2 regions of the Pseudomonas sp. NPDC099000 genome follow, and region 2 is predicted to be linked to the other one. Evidence: predicted binding sites of a transcription regulator. Region 2 holds the regulator's gene; the other holds the start of a gene.

Region 1 (10,555 bases), on a different contig from region 2:
CGCCGCTGGGCCTGGACGGTCGTCGCGAGGACGGTCATTCGGCGTTCAGTGTCAGTTCCAATAACGGTTTGCGGCCGTTCTTCAGTGAAGTCTATGTCTGCATGGCGGCTCTGGGCCTGCCACGCGACACCTTCATGCACGAGATGGGCGTCAGCCAGTTCGAGATCAACTTGCTGCACGGCGATCCGTTACTGCTGGCCGACCAGACATTCCTGTTCAAGCACCTGCTCAAGGAAGTCGCGCTCAAGCACGGCCTGACGGTGGTGTGCATGGCCAAGCCGCTGGCGCACACGCCGGGCAGTTCGATGCACATTCACCAGAGCATCGTCGAGATCGGCAGCGGGCGGAATGTGTTCAGCGACAAGGCCGGTCAGCCGACGGCGACCTTCCGGCATTTCATTGGTGGCCAGCAGGCCGGCATGGCGGATTTCACTGCGCTGTTCGCGCCGAACGTGAATTCCTATCAGCGCTTGTGCCATCCGTTTGCCTCGCCGAACAATGCCTGCTGGTCCCACGACAACCGTGCCGCCGGATTGCGCATTCCGGCAAGTTCGCCGGCCGCTCGTCGGGTCGAGAACCGCTTGCCGGGGGGCGACGCGAATCCGTATCTGGCGATCGCCGCCAGTCTTGCCGCCGGTTTGTATGGCATTGAAAACGAACTGGAGCCGAGCGAGGCGATCCAGGGGGAGTTCGAGGTGCCGGATAATCTTTCGTTGCCGTGTACCTTGCATGCCGCTCTTGAGCGTCTGAAACGTAGCCAATTGGCGAAGGAACTGTTTGGCGAGGAGTTCATCGAAGGCTACGTCGCTTCGAAGACCATGGAGTTGACCAGCTTCTTTGATGAAATTACTCCCTGGGAGCGCCGTGTCCTGGCGGCCCAGGCCTGACGACCTGTCGTCTTCGGGCTATCTTTTCGGATAGCCCGATTCTCACTGCAAGGAGCCGCTCGGAACGCCGATGCGCCAAATCTGGAAACCTTTTCGAGCGCTTTATTTTGCCTCGCTGATGATGTTGATCGGCTCAGGCTTGCTGAGTACGTACCTGGGCTTGCGCCTGGCGGCGGATAACGTCGACAGCCTGTGGGTTGGTGCGTTGATGGCGGCCAACTATTTCGGCCTGGTGCTGGGCGGCAAGATCGGTCACCGACTGATCGCCCGGGTCGGGCACATTCGCGCCTATTCAGCCTGCGCCGGGATTGTCGGCGCGGCGGTGCTCGGCCATGGCCTGGTCGACTGGCTGCCGGCGTGGATATTCCTGCGGGTGATCGTTGGCCTCGGCATGATGTGCCAGTACATGGTCATCGAGAGCTGGCTCAATGAGCAGGCCGAAGCCTCGCAGCGCGGCACGGTGTTCAGCGGCTACATGATCGCTTCTTACCTGGGGCTAGTGCTGGGCCAACTGATTCTGGTCATGCACCCGGCCCTGGGTCTGGAACTGCTGATGCTGGTCGCCTTGTGCTTCGCGCTGTGCCTGGTGCCGGTGGCCCTGACCCGGCGGATTCACCCGGCACCACTGCATCCGGCGCCGATGGAGCCGCGGTTCTTCATCAAACGGGTGCCGCAGTCGTTGAGCACAGTGCTGGGGGCGGGGCTGATCATTGGCTCCTTCTACGGTCTGGCGCCGCTGTATGCCTCGCAGCAGGGGTTGTCCACGGAGCAGGTCGGTCTGTTCATGGGTAGCTGCATTTTTGCCGGGTTGGTGGTGCAGTGGCCATTGGGGTGGCTGTCCGACCGTTATGACCGGGCGTTGTTGATCCGCTGTTTTGCGGTAGTCCTGGCCCTGACCGCGTTGCCGCTGGCCATCATGCAGCAGGTGCCGCTGGAGGTTCTGTTTGTCGCCGGGTTCTTCTGTTCGCTGGTGATGTTCTGCCTGTATCCGCTGGCGGTGGCATTCTCCAATGACCACGTCGAAGGTGATCGTCGCGTGTCGCTGACCGCGATGTTGCTGGTGACTTACGGCGTTGGCGCCAGTATCGGGCCGTTGGTGGCCGGGGTCCTGATGAAGCTGTTTGGCAGCCACATGCTGTATGCCTTCTTCAGTTTCTTCGCCTTGGTGCTGGTGTGGCGAATTCGCCCGAAAGCGGTCACCAACCTGCACCAGGTCGAAGATGCGCCGCTGCATCACGTGGCCATGCCGGACAGCATGTCGAGTTCGCCGCTGGTGGCGTGCCTTGACCCACGGGTCGATGAGCAGGTGGTGCAGGATCAGATGCAAAACCCGATCAACCCGGAACCTGCGCCTGAACCCGAACCGGATCCCGAAACCGATCCACCACCAGATGACCCGGACGCGGGTCGCGAGCAAAGCTTTACCGAAGCCAGGCCTTAAACCGGCGCATAAAAAAACGGGCAGTCACCGCAAGGGACTGCCCGTTTTTTGTTGAAGCGCCGTATTACATGTCGTCTTTGTCGAAACGGCGTGCTTCACGCTGGAGCTGATAGACGAACCGTTCGACCTGGCGCTGCACCAGTCCGCTCATGTTGTGAAAGCGGATGCCGGCGAAGGTGGTGGAGATTCTTTCTTCGAAGTGCAGGTAACGCAGTTCTACCGGTGCGGTCATGTTGCCAAAGGGCAGATTGGCGACGAAGCGGTCGTAGACCTGACCCAATTGCAGCCGGGCGGTGATGTCACCTTCGAAGCGCAACTTGCAGCCCGTGGCAGAGATGTCCAGCAGCTTGCCTCTGATCGGGAACTTGAGCTTTTCACCGCCCAGTTCGACATCGACCAGTTGTGCCAGTTTCAATGCAGCCCGGAAGGCATTGCGGCGTTGGTGGTAGACCACTTCATCGGGGAGGGTGCCTCGGTAGCAGCGATCACCGGACTCATCGATGGTCAGCGGGCCGTTGCTTTCCCACGCAATGCGCACGCCGTCGTGGAAGCCTTCAACCCGAAATGGCTCGCCGGCCAGCAGATAGCGTTCGCCATCGCGCGGCACCATCTCGTCCAGGGCAATCCTGTTGCCGTCACGGTCGACGTCCACCAGATAGCTCTGGAAGCGCTGGCTGCGTTCGTGGAACGTGATGATCAGCGGGTCATGGCTTTCTTGCAGCTGCCGCAGGTTACCGGCGATCTCCATCGGCGTGGATAGCACCTTGGGTGGCTGCGGAGCATCTTCCGCGTTTAAGGCATTGAACACGGTTCATCATTCTCCAGACAAAATTTGACTGCGACTTGCTAGCATACTGCCAGCATGTGACGCGTCTTGATAGAGCGTGCTCATTAACAGGCTCAAGCCTGACTAAGCGGGCGCGGCTTCGCTAGCATGGAGGTTGATCCGCGGGCATCGTAAAGCGCTGGTGGTTCGCCGCCGGTGAGGATTTTCAGCTGATTGGCCGTGGCGGCCTGCTGGACCAGGATCGACTGGCCATTATTGACGTTGGCCGCCTGGCATTGAGCCAGCAGATCGGTCAGTTTCTCGCTCTGTTCCAGCAATTGATCGCCAATGCTCGACTGGCTGGCAAGTTGCTCCAGGCCACTGCGATCGGTCGGCAGGTTCAGGCTGGCGAGGATTTCGCTGCGTTTGCGGCCATGCTGTTCAAGCAGAATGATCATTGCCTGTTTCTTCGCCAGAATATCTTCGAGCAGCGGCATATCGCGACCGTGCAAGGCGAGGGACTCGGTTTGCAGTAACTCCAGCAGGTATTGCGCTGGAGCAAAGTCGTCGGTGATCAGTTGCAGTAAATTAGTGTCGTGCATGGCTGGCCTTGGGGTTTAAGCGTCCAAAAGCCTGGCGCAGGCCGTGGCCTAGCGCTGGGCTTCGAAGTTGAGCAGTTTGCTGGCTACACGGTTGCTGTCGACTTTATAGCTGCCATCGGCAATCGCTGCTTTCAACTCGGCCACGCGGGCGTTGTCGACGGCAGGCTGATCGCGCAGCTTGTCAGTGACCTTCTGCAACTGTTGAGCCTCATTGCTGAGGTGTACCGATTCCCCGCTTTTGGCGGTACTGGCCTGTTCGGCCGGGGTATTCAGCGGCGCGGATTTGCCGGTTTCGGCGGTTTCCTTCGCGGTGCTGGTACGCGTACTACCGGTAAGTGACGAGGAGCTGTTCAAACGGCTGAAATCGATGACCATGATAAAAACCTCTGGGTATTTGGACGCTTGCCATGTTTTCGGCTATCCCTGCGAAAACTTTAGGCCCATTTATCAATGAGCTTGCATGCGCCAGCGCTTGTCCTGCCTGCGGCACAGTTTAGGGAACAGCCGGGCGGCGCGCCATCTTTCACCCACAGATCGTTCTACATGGCCACTTCCACCTGGCCCGGCGCCATGACTTGCGCCTTGATGACCCGCTGGGAGTTAAGGTTTTTCACTCGAATCTGTTCACGCAGGCCGCCGTTGGACAGGGCTTCGCCCGGCATACGCACACTGAGCGTACCACTGCGGGCGGTAATCACCACTTGATCGCCCTTGCTGATGACTTCCGCCTGTTCGAGATGGACCAGCGTCAGTACCTGATTGGCGACCGTTGGTCGGGTAAGTTTCTGCCCGACAGCCTGTTCCAGGGAGGTGAAATAACCCTGGTTGATCAGGCTGATGTCCCGCTCGCGCAACATGACGTCGCCGGGCTCGATGACCCCCGCGCGTTTGAGCGGCCGGGTGGTCGTGACAACGTCCCGAAACAGGCGGACTTGAGCGGGTACGAAGACTGTCCAGGGGGATGTGCTGTCGCAGCGGACCTTGACCGTGACTCGCCCGATCGGGGTCGCCGGGCTCTCCAGGGTGGCTGTCAATTCCTTGTCGCACATGGGCATGCGCAGTCGCGGATCGAGCTGGTTGACCTCGATTTCGTAGCGGCCTTCCGTTTGACTGGTGGCCAAATAGTCTTCTACGGTGAATTCAAGAAAGCCCTGAGTGACGCCGATAAGCATGTCAGGCAAGGTAACCGCGTCAGCAAGGGCAGGGCTGCCAGCGTTGAACAGGCAAACGGCCGACATCGCGCAAAGCAATTTGCGGAAGGTTGATGTCAGGCGTCGGAAAAATGTCGGTTCTGTGTTCATAAGAGTTAAAAAGCAAGCGCCGTGCCGTTTAGCAATGAATGAGCGTCGCAACACACTTAAGCGTTGGTGTAGGAGTCTGTGCATGGCTGGTGTAATGGATGCAGTAAACCAGCGCACGCAACTGGTTGGGCAGAATCGCCTTGAGCTGTTGTTGTTCCGTCTTGACGGCCAGCAGCTGTATGGGATCAACGTGTTCAAGGTTCGGGAAGTGCTGCAATGCCCCAAACTGACCCTGATGCCCAAGTCCAGTCCTGTCGTGTGCGGTGTGGCAAATATCCGGGGGGCGACCATTCCGATTCTTGATCTGGCAATGGCGACCGGCTCCGGCGCACTTAAAGATCAAAGCAACCCGTTCGTGATCATCACGGAGTACAACACCAAGACCCAGGGTTTCCTGGTGCGATCGGTGGAGCGCATCGTCAACATGAACTGGGAGGAGATTCATCCGCCACCCAAGGGCACGGGACGCGATCATTACCTGACGGCTGTGACTCGGGTCGACAATCAGTTAGTCGAAATCATCGACGTCGAGAAAGTGCTGGCGGAAGTGGCGCCGACACCGGAAGCGATTTCGGTCGGCGTGGTGGATGTCGAAACCCAGCACAAGGCGCTGTCGTTGCGGGTATTGACGGTCGATGACTCGTCGGTGGCGCGCAAGCAGGTGACCCGTTGCCTGCAGACGGTCGGCGTCGAAGTGGTGGCGTTGAACGACGGCAGGCAAGCGCTGGATTACTTGCGCAAGCTGGTCGATGAGGGCAAGAAGCCGGAAGAAGAGTTCCTGATGATGATTTCCGACATCGAGATGCCGGAAATGGACGGATACACCCTGACGGCCGAGATCCGCAACGACCCGCGCATGCAAAAGCTTCATATCATCCTGCATACTTCGTTGTCGGGTGTATTCAATCAGGCAATGGTCAAGAAAGTCGGCGCGGATGACTTCCTTGCCAAATTCCGTCCTGATGACCTGGCATCCCGGGTAGTCGACCGGATCAAAGCAGCAGACATCAGCTAGGGGCCTTCTGCCCCTGGTGGTTAACACGATTTAAGAGGCGGCATCTTTGTCTACGGGTAATTTGGATTTCGAACAGTTCCGGGTGTTCCTGGAAAAAGCCTGTGGCATTTTGCTCGGTGAAAACAAGCAGTACCTGGTCTCGAGCCGTCTCAACAAACTGATGGAGCAGCAAGGCATCAAGTCCCTGGGTGAGCTGGTTCAGCGCATCCAGACCCAGCCGCGCAGCGGTTTGCGCGAGATGGTGGTGGATGCCATGACCACTAACGAAACCCTGTGGTTTCGTGACACCTATCCGTTTGAAGTCTTGAAGAACAAGGTATTGCCCGAAGCGATCAAGGCGGCCCCCGGCCAGCGCCTGCGGATCTGGTCGGCGGCGTGCTCGTCGGGTCAGGAACCGTATTCGCTGTCGATGTCGATCGATGAGTTCGAGCGCGTCAACATGGGCCAGTTGAAGATGGGCGCGCAAATTGTCGCGACCGACTTGTCCGGCACCATGCTGACCAACTGCAAGACCGGCGAGTACGACAGCCTGGCCATCGGCCGTGGTCTGTCGCCCGAGCGCCTTCAGCGTTACTTCGACCCCAAGGGGCCTGGACGCTGGGCCATCAAGGCGCCGATCAAGAGCCGCGTGGAGTTTCGCTCGTTCAACCTGCTGGACAGCTACGCGGCCCTGGGCAAGTTCGACATCGTGTTCTGCCGCAACGTGCTTATCTACTTCTCCGCCGAGGTGAAGAAAGACATCCTGTTGCGCATTCACAGCACGCTCAAGCCGGGCGGTTATCTGTTCCTCGGCGCCTCCGAAGCGCTGAACGGATTGCCGGATCATTACCAGATGGTCCAGTGCAGCCCGGGGATCATCTACCAGGCGAAGTGATTCGTTGGCCGCATCAAAAAACGGGAGCCCCAGCGGCTCCCGTTTTTTTTTGCCTGCCAACATCTCACCAACACCACATACCCCTGTGGGAGCGGGCCCTGTGGCGAGGGGGCTTGCCCCCGTTGGGTCGCGAAGCGGCCCCGGCATTTCAAAGTTAAATCGCATTTACGACTGCTTCGCAGCCGAACGGGAGCAAGCCCCCTCGCCACAGGGGATGGTGGTGATCTTTGGAGGGTGATAAGCGGCAGAAAAGCGGCAGGCGGCGGAAATCGGTTGCCGCTTTTCTGGCATTGCCGCCTTGCCACCGCCCGCAAAGCCCCGGTTTCCGGGCTTTTTTGAATTGGCACGCCACTTGCTATGTCTCTGTTACGAAAAATCAGGTCACCCGAAGGTTTCCCGACATGAGCATCAGCTTCGATAAAGCGCTCGGTATCCACGAACAAGCCCTGGGCTTCCGCGCTCAGCGTGCCGAAGTCCTGGCCAACAACATCGCCAACGCCGACACCCCGAACTACAAGGCTCGGGACCTGGAGTTCTCCAAAGTGCTGGCCGCACAGAACGAGAAAACCAAGGGTGGCACGTTTGCCTTGAACATGACCAACAACCGCCATATCGAGGCCGAAGGCCTGGGCAATGGCGACGAGTCGCTGATGTATCGCACGCCGATGCAGCCGTCGATCGACCAGAACACCGTGGACGCCCAACTGGAACAGTCGAACTACGCGGAAAACGCCGTCGGCTTCCAGGCCAGCTTCACCCTGCTCAACAGCAAATTCAAAGGGCTGATGTCAGCCCTGCGCGGAGAGTAATTCATGTCTCTATCCAGTGTTTTCAACATTGCCGGTAGCGGCATGAGTGCGCAGACCACGCGCTTGAACACCGTGGCCTCGAACATCGCCAACGCCGAAACCGTCTCCTCGAGCATCGACCAGACCTATCGCGCCCGTCACCCGGTGTTCGCCACCATGTTCCAGGGCGGCCAGAGCGGCGGCAGCGATTCGCTGTTCCAGAACCAGGACGCCGCCGGTCAAGGCGTGCAAGTGCTGGGCGTGGTCGAAGACCAGAGCAACCTTGACGCGCGCTACGAGCCGAATCATCCGGCCGCCGATGCCAAGGGCTACGTCTACTACCCGAACGTCAACGTCGTCGAAGAAATGGCCGACATGATTTCTGCCAGTCGCTCGTTCCAGACCAACGCCGAAATGATGAACACCGCCAAAACCATGATGCAGAAGGTCCTGACCCTCGGTCAGTGATAAGGGGCGACTCAGATGAGTGTTACCGATACCACCAGCGGTGTGAGCATCAAGGACGTCCTGGCCAACTCTTCGGTCAAGACCAATGCCAGTGCTGACGGTCTGGCCGCGGCGACCAACAGCGCTACAGGCAAGAAGGCGTTGGGCAAGGATGCGTTCCTGCAATTGCTGGTCACCCAGCTGAAAAACCAGAACCCGCTGGAACCGCAAGACAACGGCGAGTTCGTGGCCCAGTTGGCGCAGTTCAGTAGCCTGGAAGGCATCACCACGCTGAACGAAACGGTCAGCGGCATTGCCGGCAACTACAACTCGTCGCAAGCGCTGCAAGCGTCTTCGCTGGTGGGCCGCTCGGTGGTCGCGCAGACCGACACAGCGGTCGTCGATACCTCCAAGAGCTTCAACGGCACGGCCGTGGTTCCGGCATCGGTGGATCCGGTCACGATCAAGATCACCGACGCAAATGGCAAAGTGGTCCGCACCATCGACCTGGGCAGCCAGAAGGCCGGCAACGCCAGTTTCATCTGGGACGGCAAGAACGATGCGGGCGAAGTGGCCAAGGCCGGCACCTACAAATTTGCCGCCACCGCGACCTACGACAGCAAGGCGACCTCGCTGGTGACTTACCTGCCGGCAACCGTCAACAGCGTGACCATCAGCCAGACCGGCGGTGAGTTGATGCTGAACCTGGCAGGCCTGGGCAGTGTTGCCCTGTCCAAAGTACAAACCATTGGTATATAGAGCCGACTAACACGGCACAAAGGAGTGGAATATGTCTTTCAATATCGGCCTTAGCGGTCTCTATGCAGCCAACAAACAACTGGACGTGACCGGCAACAACATCGCCAACGTCGCGACCACCGGTTTCAAATCGTCCCGTGCAGAATTCGAAGACGTGTACTCGGCCACTCGCCTGGGTACCGGCAGCAAGACCGTTGGTAACGGCGTGCGTCTGGCCAACGTTGCCCAGCAGTTCGGCCAAGGCGACGTGAACAACACCGGCAACGTGCTGGACATGGGTATCCAGGGCAACGGTTTCTTCATCCTCAGCGACAACGGTTCCCTGAGCTACACCCGTGCCGGTGCGTTCAAGACTGACGCTGAAAACTACGTCGTCGACAACAACGGCAACCGTCTGCAAGGTTACGGCGTTGATGACAACGGCAAGATCATCAATGGCGTGCTGACCGACCTGAAAATCGACACATCGAGCCTGTCGCCAAAGGCGACCACTCGCGTCGACCAGACCATGAACCTTAACTCCTCGGAAACCCTTCCGACCGTTACGCCGTTCAATCCGGCCGAGCCATTGAGCTATAACAAGCCAATCTCCACGCCGATCTACGACAGCCAGGGTAACCAGCACACTCTGGATCAGTATTACGTAAAAACCGGTACTAACGCGTGGACCGTGTACACCTACGTGGACGGTCGTTCGCCTTCCAATCCGGCCACCGAACCACCGGTGCCTGTGACTGCCAACGTGACCTTCAACTCTGACGGTACCGTCAACACCATGACCGGCAGTGCGGGTTTTGCCGTGACCGGCAAAACCTTCAATCTGACCGGTTGGGTGCCAGGCGTGGTAACCAACGGCAGCGTGACGCCGAAAGTCTGGGGTCCTAATGGTTCGGTTCCGGCCACTGGGGGGGTGAAATTCGACATGACCAAAACCACCTCTTTCAACTCGGCGACTGCTCGTACCCAGCAGTATCAGGACGGCTACGCCACTGGCCAGATCTCCAGCCTGACCATCGACGAAAGCGGTATCATGACCGCCAACTTCAGCAACCAGCAAACCAAGGCCATCGGCCAGGTAGCGGTCGCCAGCTTCGCCAACGAGCAAGGCCTGCAGCCAATCGGTGGTACGCGCTGGAAAGAAACCTTCGCCTCGGGCGTGGCCGGTGTCGATGCACCGAAAACCGGTACGCTGGGTGCGGTAGTGTCCAACTCCCTGGAAGAGTCCAACGTCAACCTGACCAACGAACTGGTTGATTTGATCAAGGCGCAGAGCAACTACCAGGCGAACGCCAAGACCATTTCCACCCAGAGCACCATCATGCAGACCATCATTCAGATGACCTGATGCTGGTTGGCGCTGCATAAAGAACCCCTCGCAAGAGGGGTTTTTTATGGCCGGGATTTGTCCCAGGCGTAGACATCTTGGTTATCAGTGCTGGCCTCATCGTCGGAACGCCGCCCGGAGCAGGCTCACTCCTACAGTTGATCGCATTCCTCCGAGCCAACTCGGTCCCCTGTAGGAGCGAGGCTTGCCCGCGATGGCGTCAGCCCGGCCACCACTTTCCTCTTGGCAAAAGAAAACCCCCGACCTATCCAGAGGACTGATCGGGGGTTATCCAGGTAAGCGCCTTTCAGCGCTCACCGGCTCAGCTTATTGGCAAGCTTCGCAATCCGG
Region 2 (10,555 bases):
ACAAGGCTTCATTGCTCGGGGCGCTGCGCAGTTTTTCGCGGACTTCCTTGCGATCGAGCATGCTGGCGATCTGGCGCAGTAGTTCCAGGTGGGCATCGGTAGCGGCTTCCGGGACCAGCAGAACGAACAGCAGGTCAACCGGGGCGCCGTCGATGGCGTCGAAATCGATGGGTGCATCGAGGTGCATCAAGGCACTAATGGGTGAGGTGCAACCCTTGAGGCGACAGTGGGGAATGGCGATGCCGTTGCCAAAACCGGTAGAACCGAGTTTTTCACGGGCGACCAGGCTCTCGAAAACATCCTGCATGGCCAGATCCGGCACTTCGCGGTGGATAAGGTTGGCAATTTGCTCGAGGGCTTTCTTTTTGCTGCCGCCCGGCACGTTCACGAGGGAACGGCCGGGGGTCAGGATGTTTTCAAGTCGGATCATGGGTTGGGAGTGTTAACGACCGGTCGCGCCCTGAAGGAGGCTTTGGGTCTTTTCCTTATGCTTTTTGAGTTGTTTATCCAGCTTGTCGGTCAGTGCGTCGATCGCCGCGTACATATCGGTATGCTCCGCGTTTGCGACCACTTCATTGCCGGGAATATGCAGCGTGGCTTCGATTTTCTGCTTGAGCTTTTCGACCGTCATCGTGACCTGCACGTTGGTGATCTTGTCGAAATGCCTCTCTAATCGTTCGAGTTTTTCGCCGATGTAGGCGCGCAGAGGTTCGGTCACTTCCAGTTGGTGTCCACTGATGTTGACTTGCATACAGCTTCTCCTTCGTTGCCAGTGCATAAAGCGGTAGATCAGATGATCTACCACTGGAACGCTGTGGCGTGGCTCTACATCAACCGCTTGCGTTCGCTCGAAGGCGCGATCCCTAGAGATTCGCGGTACTTGGCGACGGTGCGGCGAGCCACCTGAATGCCTTGTGCCTCCAGTAAACCAGCGATCTTGCTGTCACTCAACGGCTTTTTCTGATTTTCCGCGGCAACCAGTTTTTTGATGATCGCGCGGATCGCTGTGGACGAGCATTCACCGCCTTCGGAGGTGCTGACGTGGCTGGAGAAAAAGTATTTCAGTTCATAGATGCCCCGAGGGGTATGCATGAATTTCTGCGTGGTCACCCGTGAAATCGTCGACTCGTGCATCCCCACCGCTTCGGCGATGTCATGCAGCACCAGCGGTTTCATCGCTTCGTCGCCGTACTCCAGGAAGCCGCGCTGGTGCTCGACAATCTGGGTGGCCACTTTCATCAGGGTTTCGTTGCGACTTTGCAGGCTTTTGATGAACCAGCGGGCTTCTTGCAACTGATTGCGCATGAAAGTGTTGTCGGCGCTGGTGTCGGCGCGGCGCACAAACCCGGCGTATTGGGCGTTGACCCGCAGTCGTGGCACCGATTCCTGGTTCAGCTCGACCAGCCAGCGCTCATTGTCCTTGCGCACGATCACGTCAGGGACAACGTACTCGGCTTCACTGGACTCGATCTGCGAGCCCGGGCGCGGGTTGAGGCTCTGCACCAGCTCGATGACCTGGCGCAATTCATCTTCCTTGAGCTTCATGCGACGCATCAGCTGGCTGTAATCACGGCTGCCGAGCAGGTCGATGTAGTCGGTGACCAGACGTTTCGCTTCGGCCAGCCAAGGCGTCTTGGCTGGCAGTTGGCGCAATTGCAGCAGCAGGCATTCGCCCAGGTTGCGGGCGCCAATGCCGGCTGGTTCGAATTGCTGGATGCGGTGCAGGACGGCTTCGATTTCGTCCAGTTCGATGTCCAGTTCCGGATCGAAGGCCTCGAGAATTTCCTCGAGGGTTTCGTCCAGGTAGCCCTGATTGTTGATGCAGTCGATCAGGGTCACGGCGATCAGGCGATCGGTGTCGGACATCGGTGCCAGGTTCAGTTGCCACAACAAATGGCTTTGCAGGCTTTCACCGGCCGATGTGCGGGTGGTGAAATCCCACTCGTCGTCATCATTGCTCGGCAGGCTGCTGGCGCTGGTCTGGTAGACGTCTTCCCACGCGGTATCGACGGGCAGCTCGTTGGGAATGCGCTCGTTCCAGTCGCCTTCCTCGAGGTTATCCACCGTCGGGGCGGTTTCCTGGTAAGAGGGTTCCGAAATATCGGCGTTGGGGAGCTGTTCGGCTTTGTCGGCCAAGGGGTCGGCGTTATCGAAGTCGTCGCCTTCTTCCTGGCGTTCGAGCATCGGATTGGACTCCAGGGCCTCCTGGATTTCCTGTTGCAGGTCCAGGGTCGACAATTGGAGCAGGCGGATGGCCTGTTGGTGCTGAGGTGTCATCGTCAGCTGCTGGCCCATTCTCAAGACTAGCGATGGTTTCATGGCAGGGGCTTAACACCTTATTCGCCGGCGCACATGCGCCATCCACTACAGGGCGCCGGAGCGCCAAACATAAGCAAATTATATGCCCGAAACTGCAGCGTTTGCCTAGAGCGCTGTAACAATAAAAAAGTATTGATTTTTTATCGAGACAAGCGCTCGGACAATCAGCCAGACACCTTAGCGCTTAAAGGCGGAATTCGTGGCCCAGATACACTTCCTTGACCAGTTCGTTGGCCAGGATGGTGGCGGAGTCACCTTCGGCGATCAGTTGGCCATCGTTGACGATGTAGGCGGTTTCGCAGATATCCAGGGTTTCACGGACGTTGTGGTCAGTGATCAGCACGCCAATGCCTTTGGCCTTGAGGTGGTAGATGATCTGTTTGATGTCGCCCACCGAAATCGGGTCCACACCGGCGAATGGTTCGTCGAGGAGGATGAATTTCGGGTTGGTGGCCAGTGCCCGGGCGATTTCCACCCGGCGACGCTCACCGCCGGACAGGCTCATGCCGAGGTTGTCGCGGATATGGCTGATGTGGAATTCCTGCAGCAGGCTTTCCAGCTCCTTGCGACGCTCGGCCTTGTCGAGTTCCTTGCGGGTCTCGAGGATGGCCATGATGTTGTCCGCCACCGACAGTTTGCGGAAGATCGACGCTTCTTGCGGAAGATAGCCGATACCGGCCTTTGCACGGCCGTGCATCGGTTGGTGGCTGACGTCCAGATCATCGATCAGCACGCGGCCCTGATCGGCCTGCACCAGGCCGACGATCATGTAGAAGCAGGTGGTCTTGCCGGCGCCGTTAGGACCTAGCAGGCCGACGATTTGACCGCTGTCGATGGACAGGCTGACGTCGCGCACGACCTGGCGGCTCTTGTAGCTCTTGGCCAGATGCTGAGCTTTCAGAGTTGCCATTACTGGGCCTTTTGCTCGTCGGTTTTCTTCTTCGGCTGGATCACCATGTCGATGCGCGGGCGCGACTCGGTGACCTTGGCGCCTGTCGCGCGACCGGCGCTCGCAAGCTTTTTCTCGGTGTCGTAGACGATTTTCTCGCCTTGGGTGGTGTTGTTGTCCTTGTCGATAACTTTTGCCTTATCGATCAGCACGACGCGGTTTTGCGAGGCGTGGTACTGGATAGTCACCCCCCAACCCTGAACAGGCTTGGTGTCGCCAGCCGTCTGCATCTGCTCGAAGTAGGCCAGGTTGCCCACCGAGGTCACCACATCGATGTCGCCAGCCGGGGTGCGGGTGATGGTCACGGTATTGCCAGTGACCTTCATCGAGCCCTGAGTAATGATCACGTCACCTTTATAGGTGGCAACGCCATTCTTGTCGTCCAGTTGGGCGTCGTCGGCCTGAATGCGGATAGGCTGCTCTTGATCGTTCGGCAGAGCCCAGGCGCTCACGCTTCCCAGTGCTGCGCCCAGACTGAGCAAAATAGGGAGAGTTTTAACGAGCCTCATACTGTCCTCTTACGTTCGATAGCAGGTGTATCCTGCTTTCTTTCAAATACGCTTTCATTCCGTTGCCTGTCGATACACCGCCAGCGCCGTCGATTCTAACGGGTTGATCGGTCTGCGCATATTGCTCCTTGGGGAACACAGTCATACGGGTGGTGGTAATCAGGGTCCTACGGTTTTTCTCGTCGAAACGGGTGATGCGCACCGAATCGATCAGCTCGACCTGAGTGCCGTCCGGGTTGACTTCGCCGTGCTCACTCTGGACGTGCCAGGGGAACTGCGTACCGCGAAACATGTTCAGGTCGGGGTTGGTCAGCAACGTCACCTCGCTCACTTTCAGGTGTTCGACCTTGTCGGACGTCATTTCGTACTGCAATTTGCCGTCCGGCAGGTACTGCACGCTGTGTGCGTTGAGGGCGTAATAGTCGATCGCGCTTTCATCGACCTTGGCTACGGGTTTGTCGAGGAAGCGTTCCGGGCTGATGTTCCAGTAGCCGACCGCGGCGAACAGCGCCGCGATGCAGCCGAACAGCAGGAGGTTACGAATCTTTTTGCTCAGCATAATGGGCTCACAGGTACGCGGCGTTGGCCGCATCGAGGCGGCCCTGGGCGCGCAGGATCAATTCACAGAATTCGCGAGCGGCACCCTCGCCACCACGGGCCAGGGTAATGCCATGGGCGTGTTCACGCACGAAGCTGGCAGCGTTTGCTACGGCCATGCCCAGGCCCACGCGGCGAATCACCGGCAGATCCGGCAAGTCGTCACCCAGGTAGGCGACCTGTTCATAGCTTAGGTTGAGTTGGGCAAGAAGTTCGTCGAGCACCACCAGTTTGTCTTCGCGGCCCTGGTAGAGGTGTGGAATGCCGAGGTTCTTCGCCCGCCGTTCGACCACCGGGGTCTTGCGGCCGCTGATGATAGCGGTCTGCACGCCGGCTGCCATCAACATCTTGATGCCTTGACCGTCGAGGGTGTTGAACGTCTTGAATTCGCTGCCGTCTTCGAGAAAGTACAGGCGCCCGTCGGTCAGCACGCCATCGACGTCGAACACCGCGAGTTTGATCTGTTTGCCGCGTTGCAGCAGGTCCGTGCTCATTACATTACTCCCGCACGCAGCAAGTCGTGCATGTTCAAGGCGCCGACCGGGCGGTCTTCGCTGTCGACCACGACCAGTGCGTTGATCTTGTGGTCTTCCATGATTTTCAGGGCTTCGGCGGCGAGCATCTCGGCGCGAGCGGTTTTGCCGTGCGCGGTCATGACCTGATCGATGGTGGCGCTGTGGATGTCGATGCTGCGGTCCAGTGTGCGGCGCAAGTCACCGTCGGTGAAGATCCCGGCCAGTTTGCCATCGGCTTCCAGGATCACGGTCATGCCCAGGCCCTTGCGGGTCATTTCCATCAGTGCATCCTTGAGCAACGTGCCGCGCTGAACCTGCGGCAGTTCCTGACCGGCGTGCATGACGTTTTCGACTTTCAGCAACAGGCGTCGGCCCAGCGCGCCGCCCGGATGGGAAAAGGCGAAGTCTTCAGCGGTAAAGCCCCGGGCTTCCAGCAGCGCAACGGCCAGGGCATCGCCCATGACCAGCGCGGCGGTGGTCGACGAAGTCGGCGCCAGGTTCAGCGGGCAGGCTTCGTGCTCGACGTGAACATTGAGGTTGACCTCGGCAGCCTTGGCCAGCGCCGAGTCCGGATTGCCGGTCACGCTGATCAATTTGATGCCCAGACGCTTGATCAGGGGCAGCAGGGTGACGATTTCATTGGTGGAACCGGAGTTCGACAGGGCCAGGATGATGTCGTCGCGGGTGATCATGCCCATGTCGCCGTGGCTGGCTTCGGCCGGGTGCACGAAAAACGCTGTGGTGCCGGTGCTGGCCAGGGTGGCGGCGATCTTGTTGCCGATGTGCCCGGATTTGCCCATGCCGACCACGACCACGCGGCCTTTGCTCTCCAGAATCATCTCGCAAGCGCGTACGAAATCTGCGTCGATATGGGGCAGCAAGCCTTGTACGGCTTCCAGTTCGAGGCGGATGGTGCGTTGTGCAGATTGAATCAGGTCGCTGGATTGGCTCATGTCAGAAATCGTATAGCCTGATGAAAAGGCGGCGATTATAGCGGTAATGATCAAAACCCTCACGCAAGTTCGTCACGCTTTGTCATTCCCTGTTACCGAATCCCTTCTGAATGGGGCTTTTTGCCTGGCATGTTGCTGAACATGGGCCGGCTTGGGCCTTGGGCGCTTGGCCTTTGCAGTGATATAGTTCGCCGCCAGTTCGGCCTGCCCGGGGAGGTATGTGCTTTCGTCAGAAAGCCAGGCGTCCGAGTGTGAGGCTGCATCGCAAGGAGTTTAGATGAGTGCCGATAACGCCTACGCGGTCGAGCTGAAGGGACTGTCCTTCAAGCGCGGTGCGCGCAGCATTTTCAATAACGTCGATATCCGTATCCCGCGCGGCAAGGTCACCGGCATCATGGGGCCTTCCGGGTGTGGCAAGACCACGCTGTTGCGGTTGATGGGCGCACAGTTGCGACCCACCAAGGGCGAAGTCTGGGTCAATGGCCAGAACCTGCCAAAGCTGTCGCGCAGCGATCTGTTCGATGCGCGCAAGCACATGGGCGTGCTGTTCCAGAGCGGCGCGCTGTTTACCGACCTCGACGTGTTCGAGAACGTCGCCTTTCCGCTGCGCGTTCATACCGAGCTGCCGGAAGAAATGATCCGTGACATCGTCCTGCTCAAATTGCAGGCCGTGGGGTTGCGTGGCGCCATCGACCTGATGCCCGACGAACTGTCCGGTGGCATGAAGCGCCGTGTTGCGCTGGCGCGGGCGATTGCCCTCGATCCGCAGATCCTCATGTATGACGAACCCTTTGTCGGCCAGGACCCTATTGCCATGGGCGTGTTGGTACGCCTGATCCGCTTGCTCAACGATGCGCTGGGCATCACCAGTATTGTGGTCTCCCACGATCTGGCCGAGACCGCCAGCATCGCCGACTACATCTATGTGGTGGGCGACGGGCAAGTCCTGGGGCAGGGCACTCCCGAGGAGCTGATGAACTCGCAGGAACCGCGTATTCGTCAATTCATGACCGGCGATCCCGACGGTCCGGTCGCATACCACTTTCCAGCGACGGATTACCGCGCAGATCTTCTGGGGAAGCGTTGATGCGCAAGATTTCACTGTTGGAACGCGTGCGTCGATTCGGCCATGCCGGCATCGATGTGCTGGCTGTGTTCGGCCGTTCGGCGATTTTCCTGTTTCATGCCTTGCTCGGCCGCGGCGGTATCGGCGGCGGTTTTGGCCTGCTGATCAAGCAACTGCATTCGGTGGGCGTGATGTCCCTGGTGATCATTGTGGTCTCCGGGGTGTTCATCGGCATGGTGCTGGCGCTGCAAGGCTTCAATATTCTATCCAGCTACGGTTCGGAGCAGGCGGTCGGGCAGATGGTTGCGCTGACGCTGTTGCGTGAACTCGGCCCCGTGGTCACGGCCTTGCTGTTTGCCGGGCGCGCAGGTTCGGCGCTGACCGCCGAGATCGGCAATATGAAGTCCACCGAACAGTTGTCCAGTCTGGAAATGATTGGCGTCGACCCGCTCAAGTACATCATTGCCCCGCGCCTGTGGGCCGGCTTCATTTCCCTGCCGGTGCTGGCGATGATTTTCAGCGTGGTCGGTATCTGGGGCGGTTCGTGGGTGGCCGTCGACTGGCTGGGTGTCTATGAAGGTTCTTACTGGTCCAACATGCAGAACAGCGTGACGTTCACCGATGATGTGCTCAACGGCATCATCAAGAGCATCGTCTTCGCCTTTGTCGTGACCTGGATCGCCGTATTCCAAGGCTATGACTGCGAGCCCACTTCCGAGGGGATCAGTCGTGCCACTACCAAGACCGTGGTGTATGCCTCTTTGGCTGTGCTCGGCCTGGACTTTATTCTGACCGCCTTGATGTTTGGAGATTTCTGATGCAAAACCGCACCCTGGAAATCGGTGTCGGCCTTTTCTTGCTGGCTGGCATCCTGGCTTTGCTGTTGCTGGCGTTGCGGGTTAGTGGCCTGTCCCCGAGTGCCACCACCGATACTTATAAACTTTATGCGTATTTTGACAATATCGCCGGTTTGACGGTCAGAGCTAAAGTGACCATGGCCGGTGTGACCATCGGCAAGGTCACGGCGATCGATCTGGACCGCGACAGTTTCACCGGTCGGGTGACCATGCAACTGGAAAAGCGCGTAGATAACCTGCCCGCTGACTCCACTGCATCTATCCTGACGGCTGGCCTGTTGGGCGAGAAGTACATCGGTATCAGCGTGGGCGGGGAAGAAGCCCTGCTCAAGGATGGTGGAACCATCCACGACACGCAGTCGTCGCTGGTGCTCGAGGACCTGATCGGTAAATTCCTGCTCAATACCGTTAGCAAAGACGCCAAATGAGGAGCTTTTGAATGATCTCTACCTTGCGACGTGGCCTGTTGGTATTACTCGCGGCCCTGCCGTTGATGGCTAACGCCGTGGCAGCGCCCTCAGCGCACGATATCGTGAAAGACACCACCGATCGGTTGCTCGCCGATCTGTCGGCCAACAAAGAGAAGTACAAGCAGGATCCGCAAGACTTTTACACGGCGCTGAACACCATCGTCGGGCCAGTCGTGGATGCCGAGGGCATTTCCAAAAGCATCATGACGGTCAAGTACTCACGCAAAGCCACGCCGGCGCAGATGAAGACCTTTGAAGAGAACTTCAAGAAGGGCCTGTTCCAGTTCTATGGCAACGCCTTGCTCGAGTACAACAATCAGGGCATCACCGTCGACCCTGCCAAGGATGAGTCCGGAGACCGTACCAGCGTTGCCATGACGGTCAAAGGCACCAATGGCTCGATCTATCCTGTGTCTTACACACTCGAGAAGATCAATGGCGAGTGGAAACTGCGCAACGTGATCATCAACGGCATCAACATCGGCAAGCTGTTCCGCGATCAGTTCGCTGATGCGATGCAGCGCAATGGCAATGACCTGGACAAGACCATCAACGGTTGGGCCGGGGAAGTCGCCAAGGCCAAGGAAACCAGCAAGAGTCAAGCCCCTGAGAAGCAAGCCCAATGAGTGTGTCGGCCATTCGGATGAGCGAAACCGGCGAGCTGCGACTGAGCGGCATGCTGGATTACCTCACCGGCCCTGGTCTGCGCAAGCAGGGGCAGGCGTTGATCAAGTCCAGCACGGCTGCCGAAGTGGTAGTCGATTGTTCGGCAGTGTTGAAGTCCAGCAGCGTAGGCTTGTCCCTGCTGCTGTGCTTCATGCGCGATGCAGAGGCGGCCGGCAAGGCGCTGAGCATCCGCGGGATGCCAGAAGACATGCGTGAAATCGCTCAGGTCAGCGAATTGACCGAGCTGTTGGCGCATCCCTAACCAGCATCTATTAAGAAGCCCCCCGTCAGAGTCCTGCTTCGCGGGGTTCGCAGGCGCGGGGCTTTTTTGTATGATGTCCGACCCGCGCGCACAGGGCGCCGATTGAGGTTGAGCATGCAGGCCGTAGAAGTGAAGAGCTTCCTTGAAGGAAAGCTGCCCGGAACGTTGGTAGAAGTTGAGGGCGAAGGCTGCAATTTCCAGCTGAACGTGATTAGCGATGAACTGGCGGCGTTGAGCCCGGTGAAGCGTCAGCAGCAGATCTATGCCCATTTGAACCCATGGATCACCGATGGCAGCATCCATGCGGTCACTATGAAATTTTTCAGCAGCGCGGCCTGGGCCGAGCGCACCTGAGCCCAAGGGCGTCGAGATTCTTATGGATAAATTGATTATTACTGGCGGCGTTCGTCTTGATGGCGAAATCCGCATCTCCGGGGCAAAGAACTCTGCCCTGCCGATCCTGGCTGCAACCCTGCTGTGCGATGGCCCGGTAACGGTTGCCAACCTGCCGCACCTGCACGACATCACCACCATGATCGAGCTGTTCGGCCGCATGGGCATCGAGCCGGTGATCGACGAGAAGCTCAGCGTCGAAATCGATCCGCGCACCATCAAGACCCTGATCGCACCGTACGAACTGGTGAAAACCATGCGTGCATCGATCCTGGTGCTGGGCCCGATGGTTGCCCGTTTCGGTGAAGCCGAAGTCGCCCTGCCTGGCGGTTGCGCCATTGGCTCGCGTCCGGTTGACCTGCACATCCGTGGTCTCGAAGCCATGGGCGCGGTCATCGACGTCGAAGGCGGCTACATCAAGGCCAAGGCGCCTGAAGGCGGCTTGCGCGGTGCGCACTTCTTCTTCGACACCGTCAGCGTGACCGGTACCGAAAACATCATGATGGCCGCCGCTCTGGCCAAGGGCCGCAGTGTGTTGCAGAACGCCGCTCGCGAACCTGAAGTCATCGACCTGGCGAACTTCCTGATCGCCATGGGTGCCAAGATCTCTGGCGCCGGCACCGACACCATCACCATCGATGGCGTTGAGCGTCTGCACCCGACCACCTACAAAGTGATGCCTGACCGTATCGAAACCGGCACCTACCTGGTGGCGGCAGCCGTGACCGGCGGTCGTGTGAAGGTCAAGGACACTGATCCGACCATCCTCGAAGCCGTTCTTGAGAAACTCAAGGAATCGGGCGCGGAAATCACCTGCGGCGAAGACTGGATCGAGCTGAACATGCACGGCAAGCGGCCAAAAGCCGTCAACGTGCGGACTGCTCCGTACCCGGCGTTCCCGACCGACATGCAGGCGCAGTTCATCTCCCTCAACGCCATTGCCGAAGGCACGGGCGCTGTGATCGAGACGATCTTCGAAAACCGCTTCATGCACGTTTA

The links. The regulator sigma-54, encoded in region 2, starts transcription at its own class of promoters, with help from an activator protein. The targets are predictions, from matches to a motif close to ANTGGCATNNANNTTGCTNT.
Region 1: the regulator sigma-54 is predicted to act here: its motif matches at 7,226-7,245, upstream of flgB (flagellar basal body rod protein FlgB).

Annotation. Positions count from the first base shown of each region.
Region 1 covers NZ_JBIWAF010000025.1:75,128-85,682, forward strand. The annotation lists gene ACIQV9_RS23350 (glutamine synthetase family protein) at 1-887, shown strand, start outside; gene ACIQV9_RS23355 (MFS transporter) at 958-2,328, shown strand; gene ACIQV9_RS23360 (flagellar brake protein) at 2,393-3,136, opposite strand; gene ACIQV9_RS23365 (flagella synthesis protein FlgN) at 3,229-3,696, opposite strand; gene flgM (flagellar biosynthesis anti-sigma factor FlgM) at 3,745-4,071, opposite strand; gene flgA (flagellar basal body P-ring formation chaperone FlgA) at 4,236-4,997, opposite strand; gene ACIQV9_RS23380 (chemotaxis protein CheV) at 5,080-6,012, shown strand; gene cheR (protein-glutamate O-methyltransferase CheR) at 6,059-6,886, shown strand; gene flgB (flagellar basal body rod protein FlgB) at 7,288-7,695, shown strand; gene flgC (flagellar basal body rod protein FlgC) at 7,699-8,142, shown strand; gene flgD (flagellar hook assembly protein FlgD) at 8,158-8,880, shown strand; gene flgE (flagellar hook protein FlgE) at 8,912-10,225, shown strand; partial or broken gene ACIQV9_RS23410 (ribonucleoside-diphosphate reductase subunit alpha) at 10,532-10,555, opposite strand, start outside.
Region 2 covers NZ_JBIWAF010000007.1:92,854-103,408, forward strand. The annotation lists gene ptsN (PTS IIA-like nitrogen regulatory protein PtsN) at 1-430, opposite strand, end outside; gene hpf (ribosome hibernation-promoting factor, HPF/YfiA family) at 443-751, opposite strand; gene ACIQV9_RS11430 (RNA polymerase factor sigma-54) at 826-2,319, opposite strand; gene lptB (LPS export ABC transporter ATP-binding protein) at 2,504-3,229, opposite strand; gene lptA (lipopolysaccharide transport periplasmic protein LptA) at 3,229-3,777, opposite strand; gene lptC (LPS export ABC transporter periplasmic protein LptC) at 3,764-4,336, opposite strand; gene ACIQV9_RS11450 (HAD family hydrolase) at 4,344-4,868, opposite strand; gene ACIQV9_RS11455 (KpsF/GutQ family sugar-phosphate isomerase) at 4,868-5,842, opposite strand; gene ACIQV9_RS11460 (ATP-binding cassette domain-containing protein) at 6,120-6,929, shown strand; gene mlaE (lipid asymmetry maintenance ABC transporter permease subunit MlaE) at 6,929-7,726, shown strand; gene mlaD (outer membrane lipid asymmetry maintenance protein MlaD) at 7,726-8,193, shown strand; gene ACIQV9_RS11475 (phospholipid-binding protein MlaC) at 8,205-8,861, shown strand; gene ACIQV9_RS11480 (lipid asymmetry maintenance protein MlaB) at 8,858-9,163, shown strand; gene ACIQV9_RS11485 (BolA family protein) at 9,278-9,517, shown strand; gene murA (UDP-N-acetylglucosamine 1-carboxyvinyltransferase) at 9,540-10,555, shown strand, end outside.